DNA from 2 places in the Priestia sp. YIM B13552 genome. Region 1 is predicted to be linked to the other one. Evidence: a T-box and tRNA genes for the amino acid it is inferred to sense, from the RefSeq annotation. Region 1 holds a T-box; the other holds one or more tRNA genes.
What was found. A T-box is a leader RNA that pairs with one kind of tRNA and senses whether it is charged. The one in region 1 lies ahead of thrS (threonine--tRNA ligase), so its partner is inferred to be a tRNA-Thr.

Region 1 (7,251 bases):
AGTATTGCTCTGTTTTGGATTTATAAACTAAATAAAGAGATTATCATTGTGCGTACGTATAATAAGTTTGAATAAAAATAATATTCTAAAAAATTATTTTATATATTTTTAGATATTTTTTTACTAACTATCTTCAGATATAAATTCCTGACATAGAGATTATTTACAGAACGATGAATGTTTTATCTTACCGGGTGTTATAATGATGAAAACTGAAGTGTATGAAGGGCGGAGAAAGATGATTAACTTACTTATTGGCTGTATTTTACTAGCATTAGGAGTATACTTTATGTTTAAATTTCTTTTTTACTCTCCTTCTAAAAAGAAGCGAGAGCACCAAAACATGAACAAACCATCAGGTGAGGCTTCAGCTTCATCCCGTACAAACGATTCGAATGGAATAAGATAAATTTTTTTATAAAATACCGGCGTTTGTCTAAGGCAAAAGTTATACTGCTGATATATATTATCTTATACCCTTCTAGTTCAATATTCCCTTCATTTTGGTGTGAGACAAAATGAAGGGAATCACTATCCGACTTAAAAAATCGGATTTTTCTATTTAGTAAGGTAAATAGCTTCAATACACTCTGTTTGAATTCTTTTCTTTATTCAAGTGTACAGCTGCCTCTTCCACACTTACTGTTCCTATATTTTTCTTCCCGTGCTTTCGCATAGCAAGCGATTCATTTTCCACTTCTTTATCTCCTATCACAGCCATATAAGGAACTTTTAGCATTTCTGCTTCTCGAATTTTCAGCCCTATTTTTTCAATGCGATCATCTACTTCAACACGATACCCTTTTAACTCCAGCTCGTGTTTCACTTTATATGCATATTCCACGTGCGGCGGTGCAATAGGCAAAAGCTTAAATTGAACAGGAGCCAGCCAAAGAGGAAATTGACCTTCGTAATGTTCAATCAAGATGGCCATAAATCGTTCAACGGAACCGTATATAGCGCGGTGAATCATTACGGGACGATGCGGTTTATTGTCTTCTCCAATATACATACAGTCAAACTTCTCCGGCATTAAGAAATCAAGCTGAACTGTTCCGCACTGCCAGCTGCGACCTAAGGAATCTAAAATATGAAAATCGATTTTCGGCCCATAAAAAGCTCCGTCTCCTTCATTTACCTGATAGTCTAAGCCTTTTTCACTTAACACAGATTGAAGCGCCTTTTCTGCTTGGTTCCATGTTTCAATATCTCCCATGAATTTTTCAGGTCGTGTGGATAGCTCCACTTTGTAATCGAAGCCAAAATGTGAGTAAAAGTCATGGATAAACGCTAGAATGCGGCTAATTTCAGCTTGGATCTGACTGAGCTTTACGAATAAGTGAGCGTCGTCCTGTGTGAATGAACGGACTCTTAGCAAGCCGTTTAAAGACCCAGAAAGCTCGTGACGATGAACTAATCCAAGCTCTGCGTATCGAATCGGAAGTTCTCGGTAGCTTCTTCGCTTGCTGTTAAACAATAAAATGGCTCCCGGACAATTCATCGGTTTAATCGCATAGTTTTGTTTGTCAACATTTGAAAAATACATATTCTCATGATAGTGCTCCCAGTGCCCTGATTGTTCCCAGAGCTCCTGTTTCATCATGATGGGTGTTTTTATTTCTTGATAGCCTGCTTTATAATGCTTTTGTTTCCAGTAATTTTCTAACTCATTTCGAACAATCATTCCGTTAGGTAAGAAAAACGGCATACCAGGAGCTTCTTCCATTGACATAAACAGCTCCAGTTCTTGACCTAACTTTTGATGATTTCGCTTTTCTGCTTCCATTTGTTTTGACATGTTCATTCCTCCAATATGTTTTTATTCAACAAAAAAAACCGCATTCATCCCTAGTAAAGGGACGAATGCGGCCGTGGTACCACCCTAATTCCGTAAAATACTTATACGTATTTTACGCTTAAAAAGATAACGGTTTTACCGGGTGCGGTTTCAGTGTATACACATTCCCCGCCGCAGCTCCAAGGTGGTAAATTCATTTCGTTTTCTAAGGGTTCTCAGCCAGTGACCCTACTCTCTGTAAAGAAAATTCAAAAATGATTCATGTCCTTTTCATTGCTTGTATATTCTTTTTTCTACAAAAAAACCGCACTCATCCCTAGTGAAGGGACGAATGCGGCCGTGGTACCACCCTAATTCCGTAAAATACCCATACGTATTTTACGCTTAAAAAGATAACGGTTTTACCGATTGCAGTTTCAGTTATGCACGTTCCCTGCAATAGCTCTAAGGTGGTAAATTAGATGATTTCTTAAGGGCTCTCAGCCAGTGGCCCTATTCTCTGCGAAGAAAACAGCATCTAATTCGTGTCCTTTTCATTGCCAAATACTGTTTATTAGTTGTTAAAAGCGATTATAGTGTATAAATTTAACAAAAGTCAAGAAGTAATTTTTATTTTTCAAATGGTATAGAATTACTTTATGCTTGAATTTTTGAAAAGTTACTTAAGAATACACGGACTGAAAAAGTTTTTTATTATACTATTAACGACTACATTCCATTCTTATTTTTACCTCTATTTTCACAGCAATAAAGGCGAAAAAGAAAGATGCTATAAGTCCTTATTTGTTTTATCTAAGCAGAATTAATGAAGTGAAACCAATACTACCCCAAACCAGAACAAGTAACCTAACACAAGTATCATCAAGTTTTTAATTTATATACTAAAATATTAAATACACCTTTTTCTGCTCACACAAATATTTAACTTGAATCCATAGAAACTATTTTTTATCTATCTTTAGACAAAAGCTCATCATGCATGCTTCCACTTTGCGGAAAAATCCGTTTTTTCCTAACTTGTTCTTTAAGAATAACATCAAGCTGCCGCTGAATTTTCCTTGTTTCATTTGTCGAAAAATACGGGTGAGCCAGATTTACTGTTTCTAACGGATCCTTGGTCAAATTGTACATTTCAATTTGATCAGGAACACGGGTTGTTTTAAGGGTAGTAAAACTTACAGGGTAATCTTCATATTGCTCTCCGTGAATGAATTCATCTTTTTCGTCAGCTGCTGACCAAAATTGCGGATTATCATGATAGCGAGCGTATTTCCAAATTTCCTTTCCTGCCGCTGACGAAAACTCGACAATGACCGCTTGAATGTGATTAGGCTGAACAACTGACGGGTAGCTTTCTCCTAAAAAATTTGTTTGGTGAAGTCCTTTTGTCGGGTCATCATCCGTCATGAAGAAAATCGGTGTTTGCTCTTGCTCAAGAGACGATTCTTCTCGAAGTATACCTGACAGGTCTCGCCCAACAAATGGATGTACTTCCGTATGACTTTTTTGTAATTGCTTTTGAACAGCGGAAGCATCGATATTAGCTAAACTAAGCATTGTCGGGATCAAGTCAACGTGACTAGTCATCAGGTCTGTACGTTGATAATTGGTAAACAAACATTTGTTGTGAATGAGAAGCGGAACGTGAATAGATTCTTCATACATGTTGTACCATTTTTGATGTAGTCCCCCGTGAGCTCCGAGCAAATCACCGTGATCAGACGTAAAAATAATAATTGTATTTTCATAGAACGAAGATTGTTCCATGGTCCGAAGAATTTTTAAAATTTGTGTATCAACATTTTTTTGCAGCTGATAATACAAGCGCCGGTAGAAGCTAGAATTTGGCGTTGGCTGCAGCGCTTTTGGATAGATGTATTTATAGCTGCTTTGAGCACTAGGCTTTGTTTGTAAAGATTCTCTAATGGTAGGCGGCGGATCGATGTTCGGAATCGTCTCATCAATAGAAAACTGAAACATAGGAAGGTGTTTGGTAATCGCTCCAAACAGCGCAATGTCATGCGGGTTCACAAACGAAGCTACCATGAGCCAAGGCTGCTCAGTCGCTTGATGTTCTAATCGTTGAATAAGCTCTATGATTTCCTCTGCATATATTTCGTCTCGTCCGCTCACTCCAACGGCAGCAGATGAACCAGAATTGTGCGGGTTTCTCCCTTCCGGTTCTGGACCAATCCACCCTGAAAAACCAAACTTTTCAAGCTTATTAGCGCGTTGATAGAGGCATTCTTTTTCCGGATCCGGTATTCCTGTTTGCATCTGGTAGCTGGAAAAAACATTATGTGTTCCTGGAATTAAGATGTTCTCATCGGAAATGTGCCATTTTCCTTTATAAAAGGTTTGATACCCAGCCTGCTTAAAATAATCTCCCATCATCGGGACGGTATTAGGCTGCAGCCAAAACATATCAGGATCTTGTGACTTCTTTGCGATACCTTGCGTTTGCGTAACTCCGTGCAAGGAAGGATACTGCCCTGTAAACAATGTAGCTCGACTTGGTGAACAAGCTGTAGAGCCGACGTAGTGACGGGTAAATTCCATTCCATGCTGTTTTAAAAATTCATGTGCTTTTAAATGTTTTTTTCGCCACTTTTTTAGTTCTTTACTTTCATATAAGGGTGGAAACCGCTCCTCGTCCACGATAATCAACAAAAAATTAGGCTGTTTCTGCATGTTTACTCCTCCGCATGTTTATCAAATTTTCTGTATTGATAAACTATGTAAAAAGCACTTTTTTTAGAAGAACGGAGTACGGTTCATATCTTTTTATACCCAAACAAAAAAAGACTTGGAGGATTTCTCTAAGTCTTTCATAACTCGTTTCAATACGATATTCCTTATTTCTTGTAAGCTTTTAGCTGCTGATTTCGTTTATAGGTGCCAATGATACTAGGTATACCTACAATTATACTTATCATAAAACTCCACATCATGTAGCGCCAATCCCCTGTAAAAAGCGCTACTCCCATAAAAAAAACGAGCTGACCAGCAAGAGCTAACCATGAAGCTATCCAAGCAAACATCATATTCTCTTTCACGTTATCACCTCATATTTTTAATTACAAATAACTTTTTATATTTTACCATAAAATTCTAATTTTAAAGGTTGTTCTACTGTTTATTTTATGTACATAACTAAAAAAGCTAATAGCAGCGCGCAGCTAGCCATTAGCTTTTTTATTATTTTGCAAATACATGATTTCCTATTTTAATTGTTTCTTGTTTTTGGCGCAGCCATTGATCTCCCGTTTTATCAGGATTAAAGAAGAATAATGAACCTTTTCCTTGACCTTGGAAGTTAATTGCTTCTTCTACAGCTTTTTTTGAATCTTTGTCTGCAGGTTTATTAATTTGACCGTTGCTGACCGGACTATACTGACCTTTTTGATAAATAACGCCTTTTACAGTGTCCGGGAATTTGCTGCTGTCGACTCTATTTAATACAACTGTCGCCACGGCTACTTTGCCTGCATAAGGCTCTCCTTTGGCTTCGGCTGATACGAGACGAGCTAATAATTCTTTATCATTTTTATTTACTTGAACGTGCTGTTCATGAGCGGGCGCTGCAGCAAATGCTGAGTAACCTGCACCAAAACTTGGGATAAGCATCGCTATAGCGATTACTAGTTTCTTTATCATAAAAATAAAAAGCCTCCTTGCTATTTCTTGACGTGGTTCATATGCTAGCAGAAATATAGGAGTCTTTCATTGCAAAAAATTATCCAATTCCAAAAGAAATTGGATGTTATTGTCTTCTTTAAACAATCTTTAGCTTATAAAGAATCCTTTATGATTACGTATGAGTTGCACTTCTAAATCTTAAAGAAATTCTATTTTTTCTGTTTAAAATATAAAGTTTGAACTGTATATTTCCTTAACTACTGAAGAAAGAATATCAATTCCTTTCTTTAACTCCTCATCTGTAGCAGTAAGACTTATACGAATGCACTCCCGGTTGTGAGAAGAAGATTGGCTGCCGTGAAAGAATGAGCCGCCTGGTACTACAATCAAGTTTTCTGCTTTTAATCTATTGTATAGATCGCTATCACTGAAAGGCAAACCTTCTAACCAAAGCCAGCCAAATAACGAACCTTCCGCTTTGTGCAAATACCAAGGAATATTATCCGGCATACGTGTAGTTAAAAGATTTTTTAAATAGTCATGTTTTTGTTTATAATGAGTTCTTATATAGTCAGCTGAAATTCCGGCTAACTGCCCGCTCTTTAAGGTGCTAGCCACCATTCGCTGACCTAACCTAGAAGAGTGAATCAAAATATTTGATTGAAATGCTTCCATTACTTTTATGAACTCACTTTTTCCTATAGCAATTCCTATTCTCTCTCCAGGCAATCCGGCTTTAGAAAGACTCATGCAGTGAATGATATTATCCTGTATAATTGGATCCATTTCAATAAAATTAATAGCAGGAAAAGGCGGTGCGTAAGCTGAATCAATTAGCAATGGAATGTGATAGTCCTTGCAAACTTGGGATATAAGCTGTACGGCTTCTTCGGAAAGGATGTTGCCGCTTGGGTTATTAGGTCTTGATAATACAACAGCTCCGATGTCTGGGTCCTGAGCTATTTTATCTTTAAATGCTTGTTTGTTAAATTCATAGCGAAACGTATGACGATCAAGCTTTGAAAGGATAGGAGGAATTCCTTCTATTACACCTTCCTCGAGCGCGACTCCACTATACCCAGCGTAATCTGGCAGCATAGGTATTAATGCTTTTTTTACTCTTCCTTCTTTACTTGTACCGCAAAACGAATTTAAAGCTAAAAAAAAGAGATTTTGACTTCCCGACGTGATCAAGACTTGTTCTCTGTCCAGTTTAATACGATAATTCGTAAAGAAGTATTCTCTTATGCAATCAATTAATTCATGCGTACCGTAACTAGAACCATATTGGCTAATCAAATTTTTTAATTGTTTGTCGTTCACAATATCTCTTAAAGCTTCTTCCCACATTTCATAAACTTGAGGGAGGATGGCGGGGTTGCCAGCACTTAAATTCATATATTGATTGAGATTGGAATTGAGCACTTCTTGGATGTCATGCATAATAGCGCGAACGCCTACTTTATTAGTCATTTTGTTTCCTATTTTACTTAAATGCAAAGCAGTCACTAGTGCACCTTCTCCTTAAAGATTATGGTCATTGAATAGTAAGTATGGAACTTCAATCTTTTTATTTTGCTGATTAATAAAGTAATTGTCCGGGATAAAAAATTTATCACCGTTCTCACTAGGTAATAAGTATTTTCGAACATACTGTTCAGCTTCTTCTTTATAGTCAAGGTCACTTTGAATCGTTTCAAGTTCTTCAATTTCTTTTACTAAAAGATCCAGTTCTTTTAAGCATATGTGTAAATCTAAATAAGCATGGTCTCCTTTTCGGGATATTGAACGCCCGTTTGCAACTAGCCAGCTAA
Region 2 (7,251 bases), on a different contig from region 1:
TGCCCACGCTTTATTAATACGAGAAGATGCTAAGTTTGGGTGCGCTAAAATAACCAGTGTTTTCATTTTGATACTCTCCTTCTGATGTCTGTGCTTGCTTTTTTCTTTTCTATTTTTTACGCTTGCCTCTCACAGCTCGTTCAGTCATTCTTTCCTTTTCCTTCAGGAAATCCGAGTTAGTTTACACTTATAAACTACCAGTATTATCATTTTGCTTCAACAAAATTGACTTTGCTTTTATCACCTTTAATTTTTTTATGTACCCAAAACGGCAGATAAAGGACAAGAAAGCTAAGAATCATAATTCCCTCAATCCATACTAAATACCAAGGATGAGGTCCAAGAACATCCAGCAAGGAAGCGTGCTCTGGCTTTTTCATCATGTATAAATAATTCGCATGGAGTAAACGATTCATGACATAGATAAAACCTCCGTACAGATTAACAACTACTACGCTTACCCATAAAGAACGAAACGTTGGCTCATATTTGCAGACAGCAATTAGCATACAGCAAGCAAGTACCACACCGCCATGCGATACATAAAACTGCACATAGCGAAACTGGGCATACGCATAGCCGCCAAGGTCTGGGGTAATCATCGCTTGAACAGAGCTGCTGATTCCGGCGAAGTACACAAAATAAAAAAGAAACCTGCTTTTGGTTATCAGCATAACAGCAGCCAGCAGCACGACTATATCACTGAGCTGAAGAGGCAAGGAAGTTTCAGTAGACCACTGATGACATCCGATTTCCCAAGCCTGGTAGGCTGTTTCTGAAGCAATTAGAATAAGTGAAAGCAAAATAAACACAAACCTCTTTTTTCGCAGCTGCTTTCGACACAAAAAAATAAATGCTCCTATGATCACGATAATAGCTAAAGTTACAAGATGTTCAACTGAAAAAAGCTGAAAGGAATGTTGTACAGGATGACACGTAAAAAATGAATTCATAAAAGCGCCTTCCTTCCATCAGAAAACAAATTCGGTACCTTTAGCTTGTTCATAAGACCTCGTTTTCATTAATGCTTCTCTCGCATTAAAAAGAGATTGAGACATAACAAAATCACGCCAATCTAAAGACGGACGAATGGAGTAAATAATCGAGTATAGATCCCTTCTTGCAGGGAAATCAACTGCTAGAAACAACTAAACTAAAAAGATCCGAACGATTCATCATTCGGATCTTCTTTCAACTAACATACTGTTGTCCTAGCTCTGTTTCTTCGTTTTTACTCTTTAATTAATCCTTTTTTCACTAAGAATTGATGAGCAACTTCTTCAGCCGTTTTTCCTTTCGCATTTACTTGATAGTTCATTTCACGCATTTCGTCATCACTGATTTTACCGCCCAGTTGATTTAAGATTTTTTTCAGTTCAGGGTGCTCTTTTAGCGTATCTTCACGAAGCACAGGCGCTCCTTGATACGGAGGGAAGAACTGCTGATCGTCTTTTAAGACTTTTAAACCAAACTGTTTGATTTCAGGGTCCGTTGCGTAAGCATCAAGCATGTTAATATCGCCTTTTTCTACAGCGCGATAGCGAAGCTTCGGCTCCATCGTTTTAATATTCGGGAAGGTAAGGCCATATTCTTTTTGAATGCCTACATAGCCGTCTTCACGATCTTTAAACTCAAGCGTAAATCCTGCTTTTACTTTATCTGTTGCATTTGCCAAATCTGAAACAGTCGTTAGATTGTTTTCTTTGGCAAATTCTTTTGTCACGGTCAATGTGTACGTATTATTAAACTTCATTGGATCTAAATAGACAAGGCCGAATTTCTTTTGAAATCCTTCTTTTGCCTGCTTGTACACCTCTGTTTCATCTTTGCTGTCCGGCTGTTCCTTTAGATGCGTCACAATGGCTGTACCCGTATATTCAGGGTACAAATCAATTTCCTTGTTACGCAGAGCCTCAAATACAAATACCGTTTTCCCAAGCGACGAACGAAGATTTACTTTCATATCGGTTTGATCTTCAATTAATTCTTTGTACATATTAATTAAAATATCTTGTTCTGCACCAATTTTCCCTCCGATAACAAGGTCTGGTTTTGTTGCGCTCATCGCTGCAAACGGAGAAACAAGAATGAGTATTAATACGAGGATCATAATAAACGAGCGTTTTTTGGACCCTTTTTTAGCTGAGTGTTCAATCGTTCGCAGAATTCCATCAAAAATAAGCGCTAATAATGCTGCTGGAATGGCTCCTAATAAAATCAAACTATTATCGCTTCGGTCAATACCAAGCAAAATTAAGCTTCCGAGTCCGCCCGCTCCGATAAGAGCCACGATTGTTGCTGTACCAATAATGAGTACCATCGCTGTGCGAATTCCGGCCATAATGACAGGAAGCGCTAGAGGAAGTTCTACTTTAATTAATCGTCTCCATGAGTTCATCCCCATGGCTTTGGATGCTTCAATTAAAGATGGGTCCACTTCTTTAATTCCGGTATATGTATTTCGTACAATAGGAAGAAGCGAATATAAAAACAGTGCAATAACCGCGGGAAAGGTTCCAATTCCGACAAGAGGAATCAGTAATCCTAATAAAGCGAGTGAAGGAATGGTTTGCAGTACGGCTGTTACACCAATGATCGGTTCAGCAATGCGGTCATGCCTCGTTAAGTACAGTCCGAGCGGCACTGAAATTAATACGGCGATAACAAGAGCCAGTACTGAAATTTGAATGTGTTCAAGAAGAGCTTGAAACAGTGCATCTCCTCGTTGATCTAATAATGTGCTTAGTGCATTCATTACAGCGTTTCTCCTTCTTTCGTTTTATCAGAAAGAAACGCTAATAGAGTTTTGCGCGTTACAACGCCAATACGTTTGCTCCCTTTTTTCACGGCTATTGCTTCATGGTCGTAAAGGGCGTCCATTGCCTGCTGAACAGTAGCGGTTGAAGCTAGCTCTTCAGTAGGTTCTACGTCTGGCTGTTCACTTTCTTTGACAAACATATCCAATGTCTCAAATAAAGTATTTCCTTGATTCCCAATAAATGTTTTTACAAATTCATTTTTAGGCTTTTGAATGAATTCCTCCGGGGTTCCAACTTGAACAATTTCCCCATCTTTCATTAGGCAGATACGATCTCCAAGCGTCATGGCTTCGCTCATATCGTGCGTAACAAACACAAATGTTTTTTTGATTTTTTCTTTTAAGCTAATAACATCTTGCTGAAGCTGTTCGCGGCTTAACGGATCGAGGGCACTAAAGGGTTCGTCCATTAAAATAACGGGGGGATCAGCTGCGAGGGCACGTGCTACACCTACACGTTGCTGCTGGCCACCTGAGAGCTCAGACGGCTTTCGGTTTCGATACTGCTTTGGGTCTAGTCCTACCAAGGTAAGCAGTTCATCAATGCGCGTCTTGATTTTATTTTTCTTCCAATGCTTCATCTCGGGTACAATGGCTATATTTTCAGCAATGGTCATATGAGGAAAAAGAGCAATCTGCTGTAGGACATAACCAATGTTCCAGCGTAGCTCATGTATGTTGTGGTCCGATACGAGCTTATCTTTTATGTATAGTTCTCCTTCGGTAATATCATGGAGACGGTTAATCATTTTTAAGGTGGTTGTTTTCCCACACCCACTCGGACCAATTAAAACGAAAAACTCTCCTTCTTTAATTTCTAGATTAATATTTTTCACGGCGGTCGTACCGTCTGGATATTGCTTTGACACATTCTTAAACGTAATCAAATTATCGTTCACACTCCCTGTTGAAATTTAAGCCCTAGTTTCGTGTACCCAATACTTAGAGGCAATAAACATTCTTTTAAGAATATTTCTAAATATGATTCATAAGACATAGTGGAAAAGATACACATATTTTCTCACAGCCTCCTAGTAAGGCTATCAAACTGTTAAAGTTTTCACAAGGCAGGAAAGAATAATTTGGAGAATAATTTTAAAGCCGACACAAATAAAAAAACCTTCTTTCAACAAGAAAGAAGGTTTTTTAGTATGCTAGCGACAGGGATCGAACCTGCGACCTCTTGCTTACCATGCAAGTGCTCTACCTACTGAGCTACACCAGCGTCTTGGAAAATTATATCACGTTTAAATTCATTTAGGAAGCGCTTTTTTAATTTTTTTTATTGATATATTCTCTAATTTGCGTCTTCTGAAATTCTCACTTTCTACAAAGTTCCATATTTTATGTTAGAACTCCTTACATAAATTGTGTGAATTTTCTTTTTTTATATTACCCTTAGTAAAAGAGCTTACAAAAGAAGGGAAGAAAATAGATGGAACAACAACCAACCATGACAAAATCAAAAACGGCAACTCCCTACCCAAGAGACTGCACGTTCAGCCTGGAAGATTGGACGACGCTCGCTAAGTATTGGTACCCCGTCGCACGCTGCAGTGATGTAACAGAGAAACCAACGTCCGTAAAACTGCTAGATGTAAATCTAGTTCTATACCGTACCACACACAAAGTAGTAGCAGCTCGTGATTTATGCGTTCACCGAGGCACCCCGCTTAGCATGGGCTGGGTGGAAGATGATGAAATTGTCTGTCCTTACCACGGCTTCCGCTATGCAACGGACGGCGCATGCACGTCGATTCCAGCTCACCCTGATGCCAACATTTCTCCCCGCTTGTGTATGGCCGTCTATCCAGTTATTGAACGATTTGGATTAGTGTGGACTTCCCTGACAGGAGAACAAGATAACCTGCCTTACTTCGATGCGTGGGAGGATCCTGATTTTCAGCAGATTGTTTGTCCGAGCTTTGATATCATGGGTTCGGCCGGTCGTCAAATGGAAGGCTTTTTAGACGTAGCTCATTTTGCCTGGGTTCACACGGACACATTTGGTGATCGAAACAACGCCTTTGTGCCTAAATATAAAGTAAGCGATACAGATTATGGGCTTCATGTAGAATATACAAGCACCGTGAGCAATTATTCCAAAGAACAGCAGCATTTAAATCCACCTGATTTTAAATGGCTTCGCGTCTTTGATGTTTATCCGCCGTTTACAGCTACGCTAAAAGTATACTTCCCAGAAGGCGCAGAGCTGTGGATTATGAATGCAGTCTCTCCTATTTCAGCCCGCGAAACACGTTTATTCGCACCAATCGCTCGAAACTTTGACAAAGATTCTCCCGTTGAAGGTGTGTATGACTTTAACCTTCGGGTCTTTGACGAAGACCGTGAAATGGTTGAAAACCAAAAGCCTGAAGACTTGCCTTTAGACCTGCAGATGGAAGCGCATATTATGGCTGATCAAACGTCCATCGGCTACCGGAAATTATTAAAGAAAATGGGCTTAAGCTTTAGATATACAAGCTAAAGAAATCCCCGCTGTCTCAGCGGGGATTTCTTTTTCATTTAGCAAACTGCTCGCGTCCTGCTTTTTCCTTTACCACTTCATCTTCACTTGCCGGCGTGGCGCGTTTCATAAACAATGAAAGAATTAAGGCAACCACCACTAGTACTACTGAGACGGCAAACGCATCGTTAATCCCTTGTACCATTGCCTGCATCCCAATCTGTTCTTTCATTTGAGCTGCCCCGGCTGCGGTTGCATTCGCTGCTCCCGCTCCGCTCATTGCATCTTGAGCGAGCTCTTTTGCATGCGTAGCCGTACGGTTTGACATCACCGTTACTAAAAGAGCCGAACCAATAGCTCCCGATACTTGTTGAAGCGTGTTATTCATCGCAGTACCATGAGGATTAAAGCGCTGCGGCAGCTGATTTAATCCGTTTGTCATAACCGGCATCATCACCATAGACATTCCGAACATGCGAAGCGTGTAAAGCGTAATGAGCGTTGTATACGTCGTATCAAGCTCTAAGTTACTGAAGAAATACGTCGTAACGGCTGTAATCGTTAGACCCGTTACAGCTAGTGCACGCGCTCCGAATTTATCAAATAATTTCCCGGTAATCGGTGACATCACGCCCATTAGCAGCGCACCTGGAAGCATTAGTAATCCTGAATGAAGCGGAGAAATGCCTCGTACCGTTTGAACATAAATTGGCATTAGCAGCATGGCTGAGAATAATGCCATTGTGATCACCATTGAAATCGTTGATGATAAAGCAAACATTGGATATTTAAAAATGCGGAATTCAAGCATAGGTGTTTTAAGCTTGAACTGACGCGTAATAAATAAAATCAGAGCCACAGCTCCTACGATAATCGTGCCGTACACTTCCACAGAATCCCAGCCTTTATCCCCTGCCGAGCTAAATCCGTATAGAAGTCCTCCAAATCCAATTGTAGATAACAAAAGAGATAAAAAATCCAAATTGATTTCCACTTTTTCTTTTTTGTCTTTTAATAGAAAGAAAGCCCCTATTAATACAATTGCAGCGATTGGCGTAACAAGGTGGAACAGCATTCTCCACTCATAGTGTTCAATTAGCCACCCTGATAAGGTAGGGCCAATTGCCGGAGCAAAAATCATAACTAAACCAAAAATCCCCATCGCAGCTCCGCGTTTTTCTAACGGAAAACTTGTGAGCAATACGTTCATTAAAAGCGGCATCATAATGGCTGCACCTGATGCTTGGATAATACGAGCGGTTAACAAGACCGAAAATACGGGCGAAGCACCGGCAAGTATTGTTCCTGCTGTAAATAAAGTCATCGCCGTTAAAAATAAGCCTCTGACAGAATAGCGCTGAATTAAAAAAGCGGTAGTTGGAATCATAATACCATTCACTAACATATAACCAGTAGAAAGCCACTGGACAGTTGACGTTGTCACATCTAAGTCTTTCATAATAGACGGAAGCGCCACATTTAATAACGTTTCATTCAACAATGAGATAAAAGCGCCAATTAACAAAATAGCAATTATGCCATAAGGCGGCTTTTCCATTTGATTTATCGATTGACTCATTATTGTACCTCCTTATACTATAAGTTCATTTTTTTAGACACATGTTCTACATAGAGTATATTATACTGTGAGTTCAATTTATGCAAGCGAAAAATCTTGCGTTCATGTCCTTTATTTTATCGACTTTTTCAGTTCTATAATCCTTTTATATCAATATATTGTCGTGATATCGTCCATTTTTTGAAAAGAACATTTGTGTAAACGTTTTAAATCATGTATCATAAAGTTGGACCATGAGTCTAATTTTACATTCAGGTGATAATAATGAATAACCGAAAAGAGCAAGTTGTAAAAAATGCACACCATCTCTTCGTTGAAAAAGGATTTCAAGCTACATCTATTCAAGACATCATTGATTATAGCGGCATTTCGAAAGGAACATTCTAC

Region 2: it has a tRNA-Thr gene. The T-box ahead of thrS (threonine--tRNA ligase) is inferred to sense a tRNA for this amino acid. The anticodon was not compared.

What each region holds. Positions count from the first base shown of each region.
Region 1 covers NZ_JBHZOU010000003.1:410,103-417,353, forward strand. The annotation lists gene ACFX40_RS14240 (hypothetical protein) at 203-409, shown strand; gene thrS (threonine--tRNA ligase) at 581-1,798, opposite strand; T-box leader at 1,853-2,081, opposite strand; T-box leader at 2,119-2,344, opposite strand; gene ACFX40_RS14250 (sulfatase family protein) at 2,747-4,489, opposite strand; gene ACFX40_RS14255 (hypothetical protein) at 4,654-4,854, opposite strand; gene ACFX40_RS14260 (cell wall hydrolase) at 4,997-5,455, opposite strand; gene ACFX40_RS14265 (valine--pyruvate transaminase) at 5,660-6,946, opposite strand; gene ACFX40_RS14270 (DUF6421 family protein) at 6,962-7,251, opposite strand, start outside.
Region 2 covers NZ_JBHZOU010000002.1:218,681-225,931, forward strand. The annotation lists gene ACFX40_RS07200 (NAD(P)H-dependent oxidoreductase) at 1-66, opposite strand, end outside; gene ACFX40_RS07205 (YwaF family protein) at 207-953, opposite strand; gene ACFX40_RS07210 (ABC transporter permease/substrate-binding protein) at 1,232-2,755, opposite strand; gene ACFX40_RS07215 (ABC transporter ATP-binding protein) at 2,755-3,705, opposite strand; tRNA gene ACFX40_RS07220 (tRNA-Thr) at 3,971-4,043, opposite strand; gene ACFX40_RS07225 (aromatic ring-hydroxylating oxygenase subunit alpha) at 4,254-5,306, shown strand; gene ACFX40_RS07230 (DHA2 family efflux MFS transporter permease subunit) at 5,341-6,864, opposite strand; gene ACFX40_RS07235 (TetR/AcrR family transcriptional regulator) at 7,129-7,251, shown strand, end outside.